3 regions of the Kitasatospora sp. NPDC127111 genome follow, and region 1 is predicted to be linked to each of the others. Evidence: riboswitches for the same ligand, from Rfam matches in the RefSeq annotation. Region 1 holds a riboswitch; each other region holds the start of a gene.
The links. Region 1 has a riboswitch for cobalamin ahead of ACFVHB_RS16640 (ribonucleoside-diphosphate reductase subunit alpha). Riboswitches for the same ligand answer to the same signal wherever they lie in the genome.
Positions count from the first base shown of each region.

Region 1 (3,198 bases):
GAAGGTCATCCAGCCGTTGCCGGTCTGCGCCAGGGTGCGCATCATCCGGGCGTACAGGGTCTGCGCGGGGATGGTGCGGACGGCCTTGCCGGCCAGCTCGGCCTTGCGGTACGCCTCGTCGAAGTCGGCGCCCCAGAGGTCGACCAGCTCGGGCACGTCGGCCGGGGAGAACAGCGACCAGTCCTCGTTGGCGTTGACCCGGCGCATGAACTCGTCCGGGATCCAGTGCGCCAGGTTGAGGTTGTGGGTGCGCCGCGCCTCCTCACCGGTGTTGTCGCGCAGCTCCAGGAACTCCTCGATGTCCGCGTGCCAGGTCTCCAGGTAGACGCAGGCCGCGCCCTTGCGGCGGCCGCCCTGGTTGACGGCGGCGACCGAGGAGTCGAGGGTGCGCAGGAACGGGACGATGCCGTTGGACTTGCCGTTGGTGCCGCGGATCAGGCTGCCGCGGGAGCGGATCCGCGAGTAGGAGAGGCCGATGCCGCCGGCGTGCTTGGAGAGGCGGGCGATCTGGGCGTACCGGGAGTAGATCGAGTCCAGGTTGTCCAGCGGCGAGTCGAGCAGGTAGCAGCTCGACATCTGCGGGTGCCGGGTGCCGGAGTTGAACAGGGTCGGCGAGGAGGTCAGGTACTCCAGCCGGCTCATCAGGCGGTACAGCTCGGCCACCTCGCGCACCGACTGCTCGCTGTCGCCGACCGCCAGGCCGCTGGCGACGCGGAGCAGGAAGTGCTGCGGGGTCTCGACCACCTTGCGGGTGATCGGGTGGCGCAGCAGGTAGCGGGACTGCACGGTGCGCAGGCCGAAGTACTCGAAGCGGTCGTCGCCCTGCGGGTCGATCAGCGCGTCCAGCGCGGCGGCGTGCTTGGCGACGAAGGCGGCGGTGCTGTCGCCGATCAGGCCCTCGGCGTGGCCGACGGCGATCGAGGCGGAGAAGGAGACCGAGCCCTGGCTGTTCGCCTCGTCGACGATCTCCAGCGCGAGCAGGCGGGCGGCCAGCTTCGAGTACTGCGGGTCCTCGGCGATCATCGACGCTGCGGCGTCCACGGCCAGCCCACGCAGCTCGGCGAAGTCCGAACCGGCGTGACGGCCGCGCAGCGCGGCGGCGGCGACATGGCCGGGGTCCACCTGCGGCAGGTCGACACTGCGGTCGGTCAGCAGCCGGAGCAGCGCGCCGCCCGGGTCGGAGACCGTCGGGTCGGCGGGGGAACCCTGGGCGGGCAGGGCGGCTGAGGCAGCGGTGGTCAAGGCGCTCTCTCCTGGCGGCGATCGGCGGCGGTGGATCGGGGCACCGGGCCGTTCGAGGCAGGGGAGCACGGCGCGACGGCCGGACGGCGTCGCGCGACGGTGTCATCCCCGGCCCGCCCGCGAGGCCCGGAAGTACTGCTCGTGGCTGCAGGCCTCTGCGGGGAGGCCGGAAGGCACGCCGTCGGCAGGTATTCGGACTCGCGGGCTCTGGTCGGAGCCGCCCGCACACCGCTGCGGGGCAGTCCCGGACTCGCACCGGGTTCCCCTGCGTCGACAGCAGGAGTGAGCATACATCTAGTGGTGTCCGCTCGATGCGGCACCACATGTTGTGCAGCGCCGCGTGTTGGCGTGATGACCGGTGGTACCGGCACGGAGGCCTTGCGGGGCCTGGGAGGGGCCGTCGCGGGGGCCCCGGCGGTGCCGTCGCGGGGCCCGGGAGGGGCCGGTCGCGAGGCCGGTGCGGGGCCGGTCGCGGGGCCCGGGCGGGACCGGCGGAGAGGTCGCGGCGGGGCCGCGGATGGCCCGCCGGTGTCCGGATTGGGAAACGGTATGGTCACCGGGCGGAGCCACCGTCAGGAGCATGCCCTACGATCTCGGCTCATGAGGGAGCGGAGCGAGGGGGACGCATGACCGACGGAACGGGTGCACCCGGACAGGCACCGCAGGGGCAGCCGCCGGCCGCGCCGGTGCCTCCTGCGCCGTACCCCGGCGCGCAGCCGGTGCCGCCGGCGCCGGGCGGGTTCGGACCGCCGCCCGCCTCGTACGGGCCGCCGGTGCCGCAGCAGCAGCCGGTGGTACCGCCGGTGCCCGCCGTGCCGCAGCCGCCCGCGCCGCAGCCGGTGCAGCCGCAGCCGCCCGCGCCGCAGCCGGTGCAGGCCCCGCCGCCCGCGCCGCAGCCGGTGCCGCAGCAGGTCCAGCCCCCGGTACAGCCGCAGCCGCCCGCGCCGCAGCCCGTGCAGCCTCAGCCCGTGCACCCGCAGCCGGTGCAGCCTCAGCCGGTGCCGCCGCAGCAGGTCCAGCCTCCGGTGCAGCCGCAGCCTGTCCAGCCGCAGCCGATGCAGCCTCAGCCCGTGCAGCCCCAGCCGCCCGTGCAGGGGATGCCGCCGCAGCAGCAGTGGCAGCCCCAGCCCCAGCCGGTCCAGCCGCAGCTCTCCAGCGAGCCGGACTGGGCGGCCCTGGCCGACCGGAACGAGGCCGAGGCCAAGCGCAAGGGCCGGATGAAGATCATCGGCGCCGCCGTCGCCGTCGTCGTGGTCGGTGGCCTGATCGCCGGCGGTCTGATGTTCATGAAGAAGGACGACGGCGGCAAGAAGACGGTCGCCGAGCCGACCCCGACCGCCACCGCGACCACCCCGGCGTCGTCGCCCTCCGGCAAGCCGTCCGCGAGCGGCAGCCCGAGCGCCGCCGTGCCCGAGGACCCGTCGAAGCCGATCTGGGAGGCCACCACCGACCCGGCGCCGCAGGACGCGGCCGCGCTGTTCTCGGCGCTCACCGTGACCGTCAACGGCGCCACCTGGAACCGGACCGTGGTCTCGCTCGACTCGCCCTGCTGGGACGGCAACTCCACGGTCGGCGGCCTCGGCAAGGTCCTCGGTGACCAGGGCTGCCGCCAGGTGCTCCGGGCCACGTACGTCTCGGGCGACAGCGCGGTGACGGTCGGCGTCGCGGTCTTCGACCACAAGCAGCAGGCCGAGACCTCGATGAAGAGCTACGTCGGCCACCTCAAGGGCGCCGCCGCCCCGGGCTCGCCGGCCTTCTGCGCCACGCCGGGCTGCACCAACACCAAGGCCACCCTGGGCCGGTACGCGTACTTCACCGTCGAGGGCTCCGCCAAGGGCGGCAACACCGCGGACGCCACCGCCACCGCGGCGGCCCCGGGCTTCGGCGAGCACGTGAAGAACCAGCTGCTCCAGCGTGCCAAGTCGGCCGCCCCGGCCGGCGCCCCGGCCGCCACCC
Region 1 covers NZ_JBHXTG010000023.1:48,475-51,672, reverse strand. Annotated here, with positions in the region: gene ACFVHB_RS16640 (ribonucleoside-diphosphate reductase subunit alpha) at 1-1,218, opposite strand, end outside; cobalamin riboswitch at 1,408-1,549, opposite strand; gene ACFVHB_RS16635 (hypothetical protein) at 1,869-3,198, shown strand, end outside.

Region 2 (3,198 bases), on a different contig from region 1:
GACGTCGGCCTCGGTGACGGCGGCGGTGCGGGCGCGGACGGCGGGGTCCCGGGTGATCGGCGAGGCGGCCCTGGAGGCGAGGTCGGCCCGGTTGGCGGCGAGGTCGGCGGCGATCGCGTCGGTGCCCTCGCGGAGGCCGCGGGCGAGCAGCGCGGTCTCCTCGGCCTTCTGGCGGGCGAAGGCGAGCCAGCGGGCGAGCTGCGGGTCCAGGTCGCGTTCGGCGGCGGCGTCCAGCGGGACGTGCAGGAGGGAGCAGGACGGGGCCACGTCGACCCGGTCGGCGAGGCCGAGCAGGGTCGCCAGGGTGGCGAGCGACTTCCCCAGGTCGTTGATCCAGACGTTGCGACCGTCGACCACGCCCGCGACCAGGCGCTTGCCGGGCAGGCCGCCGACGGCGGCGAGGTCGTCCAGGTTGGCGGCGGCCGGCCCGGTGAAGTCCATGGCCAGGCCCTCGACCGGGGCCTTGGCGAGCACCGGCAGTGCCTCGCCGAGGCGGTCGAAGTAGCTCGCGACGAGCAGCCTGGGCCGCTCGGTGAGCGCGCCGAGCTCGCGGTAGGCGCGCGCGGCGAAGTTCAGTTCGGCCGGGGTGCGGTCCTGGACGAGCGCGGGCTCGTCCAGCTGCACCCACTCGGCGCCGGCGGCGCGCAGGCCGGCCAGGAGTTCGGCGTAGACGGGCAGCAGCCGGTCGAGCAGGGTGATCGGCCGGAAGTCGTCGGCGACGCCCGGGGCGGGCTTGGCGAGCAGCAGGTAGGTGACCGGGCCGACCAGCACCGGGCGGGCGGCGTGACCGAGCGCGAGGGCCTCGCCCAACTCGCCGACCGCCTTCGCGGGGTTCGCCGTGAAGACGGTGTCCGGGCCCAGTTCGGGCACCAGGTAGTGGTAGTTGGTGTCGAACCACTTGGTCATCTCCAGCGGCGCCACCTCCTGGGTGCCGCGCGCCATGGCGAAGTAGCCGTCGAGCGGGTCGGCGTCGACCGCGGCCCGGTGGCGGGCGGGGATCGCCCCGACCGCGACCGTGGCGTCCAGCACGTGGTCGTAGAGCGAGAAGTCGCCGGTGGGCACCTCCTGGACGCCGGCCTCGGCGAGCTGCGCCCAGTTCTCCCGGCGCAGGCCGGCCGCGGCGGCGAGCAGTGCCCCGGCGGTGACCGATCCCTTCCAGTACCCCTCGATGGCCTTCTTGAGTTCCCGGTCGCGGCCCTGGCGGGGGTAGCCGTGGACGGTGGACCGGATGGCCGCGGCTGCGGACTTCGCTGTCAAGGGACTCTCCTTCGCGAGCCTGTTTCCTCTGGTCCCCGGGGACGGGAGAGGGCGCGAAGGGGTGACGGACCGGACGGCCGCGGGCGCACGGGAAGCGCCGGGATCCGCCTGGTGTGTACGCCGACCCGCCCTCGAGGTCACCGGGGTGTCCGCGCGCGGATGGTCCGCGGGCGGGCAGCGGGCAGGTCTTCGGACTCGCGGGCACGCCCGCCCTGTCAAGGGCGGTCACCTACTGGCCGTCGCTTCCCAGACCCGTCCCGGGCCCAGTGCGTATGACGGCGGTCGTTCCCGCTCACCGCTGCGGGGCAGTCCCGGATTCCCACCGGGTTCCCTCTTGCGACGCCCTGCCTGGCGGACAGGGCGAACCAGCTGCCCGGCCAGCTTAGGTCCGATCCCCCGGCGCGTGGACGGAGAACCGCTCAATCGTCCACATGCTGGGACGACGCGGGAGCCGCCGCGCGGCTCCCGGCACCACCCACGGACGGAGTCCCGGGGCACGGGCCCGGTGGGAGGATGTCCGGCATGACCGACTCGGATGCCCGCGGTGAGGGCGTGGTACTGGACGACCTGCTGCGGGAGGCCGCCGCCGACCAGGCCGGGGCGCTGTGGCGGCTGACCGGCGCGGAGCGTCAGCTCGACGCGAACGTGGTGCGGCTGCGGGCGGGGGCGTCCGTCGCCGACCACGTCGAGCCGGAGCTGGACGTGCTGGTGCTGGGGATCGCCGGGGAGGGCACGTTGCGGTGCGGGGACACCACCCACGCGCTGCGGCCGGGAGCGCTGCGCCTACTGCCGCGCGGTGCCACGCGGGCCGTGGCAGCGGGGCCGGAGGGCGTCGTCTACCTGACGGTGCACCGCAGGCGGCCGGGCCTGGCCATCCGCCCGCGGCCCTGACCGGCGCCCGCGGGGTATGGCCCGTCGCTCCCCGGCCCCGCGGGCGGGCGGGCCCGCCGGTCGCACAGCGGGCCCGCCCGGTCGGCCGCGTCCTCGCCCGGGGTCACCCGGCGGCGCCGAGGGCCGTCAGGTACGCCAGCACCTCCGCGCGGGCGGTCGCCGGGGCGGTGAGGGCGACGTGGTTGTCGGGCCGGACGAGGACGAGGGCGTCGCCGGTGATCCCGTACGCCCCGCGGGCCGTGCCGTCGGGGTCGTCGAGGTGCACCGGCCGGACGTGGTCGGGCAGTTCGGCGAGGGCGGGGCGGGCGCCCGGGCCGAAGCCGAGCAGTGTGAAGTGGTCACCGGCGAAGTGCTCGAAGAGGCGGGCCGGCTCGCCGTCGGGGCCGGTGCAGGGAGCGTCGGGCGCCCGGTCCCCGGCCCGGAGCGGTCCGTCGAGGAGGTCGCCGTCGGCGGCGAGCCGGCCCCACCGGTAGCCGAGCGAGAGGCCGGTGAGGTCGCCCACCCGGCCGGCCTCGACGCCGACGCCGGGGGTGCTGATGCCCTTGGTGACGGCCGCCATGCCGGCGGTGGTGACGTCGAGCGTCCAGGCGGCGATCGGCAGCCGTTCCTCCTGGTAGGTGTCCAGCAGGGCCGGTGCGGCGAGGCCGCGCAGCACGTACCCGAGCTTCCAGGCGAGGTTCCAGGCGTCCTGGATGCCGGTGTTCATGCCCAGCCCGCCCGCCGTGGGGTGGACGTGCGCGCAGTCGCCGGCCAGGAAGACCCGGCCCGCGCGGTAGCGCTCCGCGACCCGGACGTTGACCCGCCAGGTGGACAGCCAGGTGGCGTTGGTGAGCCTGAGGTCCGCGCGGCCGGTGTGCAGGGCGGCCAGCCGCTGGAAGCTCTCCAGTGACGGGGCGACCATCCGGCCCTCGGCGTCCGTCTCCGGGCTGGCCTGCAGCTGCCAGCGGCGGCTGCCCTCGAACGGGCAGAGCATGAACACGCCCTGCGGCCCGAACCACTGGTGCCAGGCGCCCGCGTCCAGGCCGTCGACCTCGACGTCGCCGCAGACCA
Region 2 covers NZ_JBHXTG010000105.1:9,551-12,748, forward strand. Annotated here, with positions in the region: gene metE (5-methyltetrahydropteroyltriglutamate--homocysteine S-methyltransferase) at 1-1,257, opposite strand, end outside; cobalamin riboswitch at 1,420-1,642, opposite strand; gene ACFVHB_RS37145 (cupin domain-containing protein) at 1,780-2,148, shown strand; gene ACFVHB_RS37150 (FAD-dependent monooxygenase) at 2,252-3,198, opposite strand, start outside.
Region 2: another riboswitch for cobalamin. It lies ahead of metE (5-methyltetrahydropteroyltriglutamate--homocysteine S-methyltransferase); the one in region 1 lies ahead of ACFVHB_RS16640 (ribonucleoside-diphosphate reductase subunit alpha).

Region 3 (3,198 bases), on a different contig from region 1:
TCGGGCTCCACCACGGCCGCCTGCGCCTGCATCGCCTGGGCGCGGCCGATCTCGGCGCCGTCGGCGGTGACGAAGGAGTTCAGCGACATGTTCTGCGCCTTGAACGGCGCGACCCTGACGCCCTGCCGGGCCAGCCAGCGGCAGATGCCGGCCGTGACCACGCTCTTGCCCGCGTCCGAGGTCGTCCCGGCGACCAGCAGCGCGTTGCTCATGTCCTACCCCTACTCCCGCCCAGGGCCGCCCGGAGCAGCAGGTGCCCGGCGACCGTCGTACCCAGCGCCAGCGCGCTCACCCTCCGGGAGAGCACACAGGCGCGCTCGATGTCGTCCACCCCGACCGGCCGCAGCCCCTCGCCCAGCACCGGCCGGTGCTCGACGCGCTCGCCGTACCGGAGCGTCCCGCCGAGGCGGACGCCGATCGCGCCGGCGAAGGCCGACTCGGCCTGGCCCGCGTTCGGGCTGGGGTGCGCGGAGCCGTCCCGCCGCCAGACCCGCCAGGCGGTGCCCGGCTCGGGCGCGGCGGCCACCGTGAGCAGCGCGGTCAGCCGCGCACCCGGCCAGCCGGCCACGTCGTCCAGCCGGGCCGAGGCCCAGCCGAACCGGGCGTACCGGGCGGAGCGGTGGCCGACCATCGCGTCCAGGGTGTTGACGGCGCGGAACGCCAGCAGGCCCGGCGTGCCCGCGAGCCCGCCCCAGACCAGCGCGTTCACGACGGCGTCGGCGGTGTTCTCGGCGACCGACTCGACCACCGCGCGGGCCAGCTGCTGCTCGTCCAGCGCGCTCGGGTCGCGTCCGCACAGGTGCGGCAGCCGTTCCCGGGCCGCCGTCAGGTCGCCCGCGGCGAGCGAGCGGCCGATGGTCCGGGCCTCCCGGGTCAGCGAGGTGCCGCCGAGCACCGTCCAGGTCGCGGCGGCGGCCAGTGCGGCCCGCCCGAGCGGGCGGCGGCCCAGCAGCCGGTCGGCGGCGACCGCGCCGGCCGCGACGGTGCCCACGCAGAGCGCGGTGTAGGCGGTGCCGGCGGCCCGGTCGTCGCGCCAGATCCGCCGCTCCAGGCGGCCGGCCGCGCCGCCGAAGACGGCCACCGGGTGGCCGCGGCGCGGGTCGGCGAACCGGGCGTCGGCGAGGTAGCCCGCGACGGCGCCCAGCGCGAAGGCGGCGGCGCGGGTCAGCGGGCGCACGGCGGGCAGCAGAGGGCTCGGAGGGGCGGGGCAGCCTGCATCGCGTGCGTGTCCTCACTCAGGGTCCGCGCCCTGGATCGACGTACCGGGGGCGAGAGTCTCCTGGCTTCCGGGTCGGACGCACCTCCGGGCCTTCCAGCGGCTCCTGACGGTCCGCCGTGGCGATTCCGGACGTGCTCCCCGGTGACAGTGGCGGGACCGCGCCGGACTCGCACCGGCTTCCTCTGCATGCCTCCGTATTGGCTGAAGGATCCCATCACGCGCCCGGAGCACGAGTCAACCAAGGTCACGGAGGGGTTGGTCACACGCGTCATGCGCCGCCCGCGCCGTCGCTATCTCTGATCACCACCCCGCGCAGGGGCATGACAGCCTGTGCGATCGTCCAGCGGCCTGGAGACCCCCACAGCCGCGCTTCGTGCGTTCGGCGGCTGGGGGGCCGAAGCGACGACGCCTACCGTCGGGTGGCATGCGACGCAGAGAGCCACCCGCCGTGCCCCCGGTGCCCTTCTCGCCCGCGGCCGCCCGCGCGCACCGCGCCGGGCTGGGGCTGACCCCGGAACAGGTGGCCGAGGGCATGGCCGCCCACGGGATCCGGCTGCTGCCCGCGCACGTGCTCGGCTGGGAGAGCGGCGAGCTGCGCCCGAACGAGGAGGAGTTCATCGCGCTGGCCCGCGCGCTCTGGTGTCCGGCCGTCCAGCTGATGGGCGTCCGCCCGGCCCGGCTGCGGGACTTCCGGGTGGCCCGCGAGCTCGGCCAGGAGACCGCGGCCCGCCGGATCGGCATCGGCCTGCGGCACTACCAGGCGGCCGAGACCACCGGCCGCTGGGACGGCGACGAGGAGCAGACCCACGCGCTGGCCCGGGTGCTCGGCCTGACGCTGCGCGAACTGGTCGCGGTGACCGGCCGCGGGGACGAGCTCGACCAGCGGCTGCGGCAGTGCGTGGACGGCCGCTGGCAGGCGCACGTCCGGGCGATCGCGCGGATCGTGCCGGTGCCCGAGCAGGACCTCGCCCCCGTCCTGACGGCGCTGCAGAACGAGTACCAGGTCTCCTCGCACTGGGGCGCCGGCACCTGGGGCTCGCCGGCCCCGGCGGCGCGCGAGCCGGAGCAGCCGCTCGGCGCGCGGTTCTGGGAGCTGCTGGAGCGGCGGGAGACCGACATCCCGGCGTGAGCGCTGCCAGCGACGCCGCCCGGCCCGGCGCCCCGGCGTTCAGGCGTGAGCGGCGCGGCGTGAGCGTCCCGGCGTTCAGGCGTGAGCGGCCCGGCGTGAGCGTCCCGGCGCCCAGCCGTCAGCGGCCCGCCGGCCCCGGCCGCGGTCCGCGCCCCCACGCCGGCATGACCCGGACGGCCGCGTCCGGTGGCCGGGCGGCGCCTCCGCGAGTGGACTGGTGGGCACACTGCCCAGTCCGCGACCGACAGAGCGGGGAGCGATATGCGTTGGGGAACCGCAGCCGCCGTGGCGGCCGCCGCCATCGGCACCGGGGTCGCCGTCCTGGTCATCGGGCGCCGGGCCTCCGAGCGGCTCGTCCGCCCCGCGGCGGCGCCGGAGCGGTCCGCCGGCCCCGTCCTGGTCCAGAGCCTCGCCGCCGGGCGCGCCACCTTCACCCGCACCCCGGAGAGCAGCCGCCCCGGCCGCTGGGCCGTGGAGTGGGGCGAGGACGGCCACGCGGTGGTCGAGGAGGTGCTGCGCAGCGACGAGCAGGGCGTCACCCGGCGGCTGGTCCGCGCCGACCGCGGCACCCTGACGCCCGGCACCGAGGTCCGCTTCACCCCCCGGGTGTACCTCGGCGACCCGACCTCGGCCCTCGGCCTGCCGTTCACCGAGACCGCCGCCGAGGGCGAGCTGGGCGCCCTCCCCGCCTGGTACCTGGAGGGCAAGCGCGGCGCCTGGGTGATCCTGATCCACGGCAACGGCGCCGACCGCCAACAGACCCTCCCGGTGCTCCCGCTGCTGGAACGGCTCGCCCTGCCCGTCCTCTCCGTCACCTACCGCGGGGACGCGGGCGCGCCCCCGTCCCCGG
Region 3 covers NZ_JBHXTG010000094.1:5,794-8,991, reverse strand. Annotated here, with positions in the region: gene ACFVHB_RS35780 (cobyric acid synthase) at 1-212, opposite strand, end outside; gene ACFVHB_RS35775 (cobalamin biosynthesis protein) at 209-1,177, opposite strand; cobalamin riboswitch at 1,252-1,458, opposite strand; gene ACFVHB_RS35770 (helix-turn-helix domain-containing protein) at 1,644-2,348, shown strand; gene ACFVHB_RS35765 (alpha/beta hydrolase family protein) at 2,610-3,198, shown strand, end outside.
Region 3: another riboswitch for cobalamin. It lies ahead of ACFVHB_RS35775 (cobalamin biosynthesis protein); the one in region 1 lies ahead of ACFVHB_RS16640 (ribonucleoside-diphosphate reductase subunit alpha).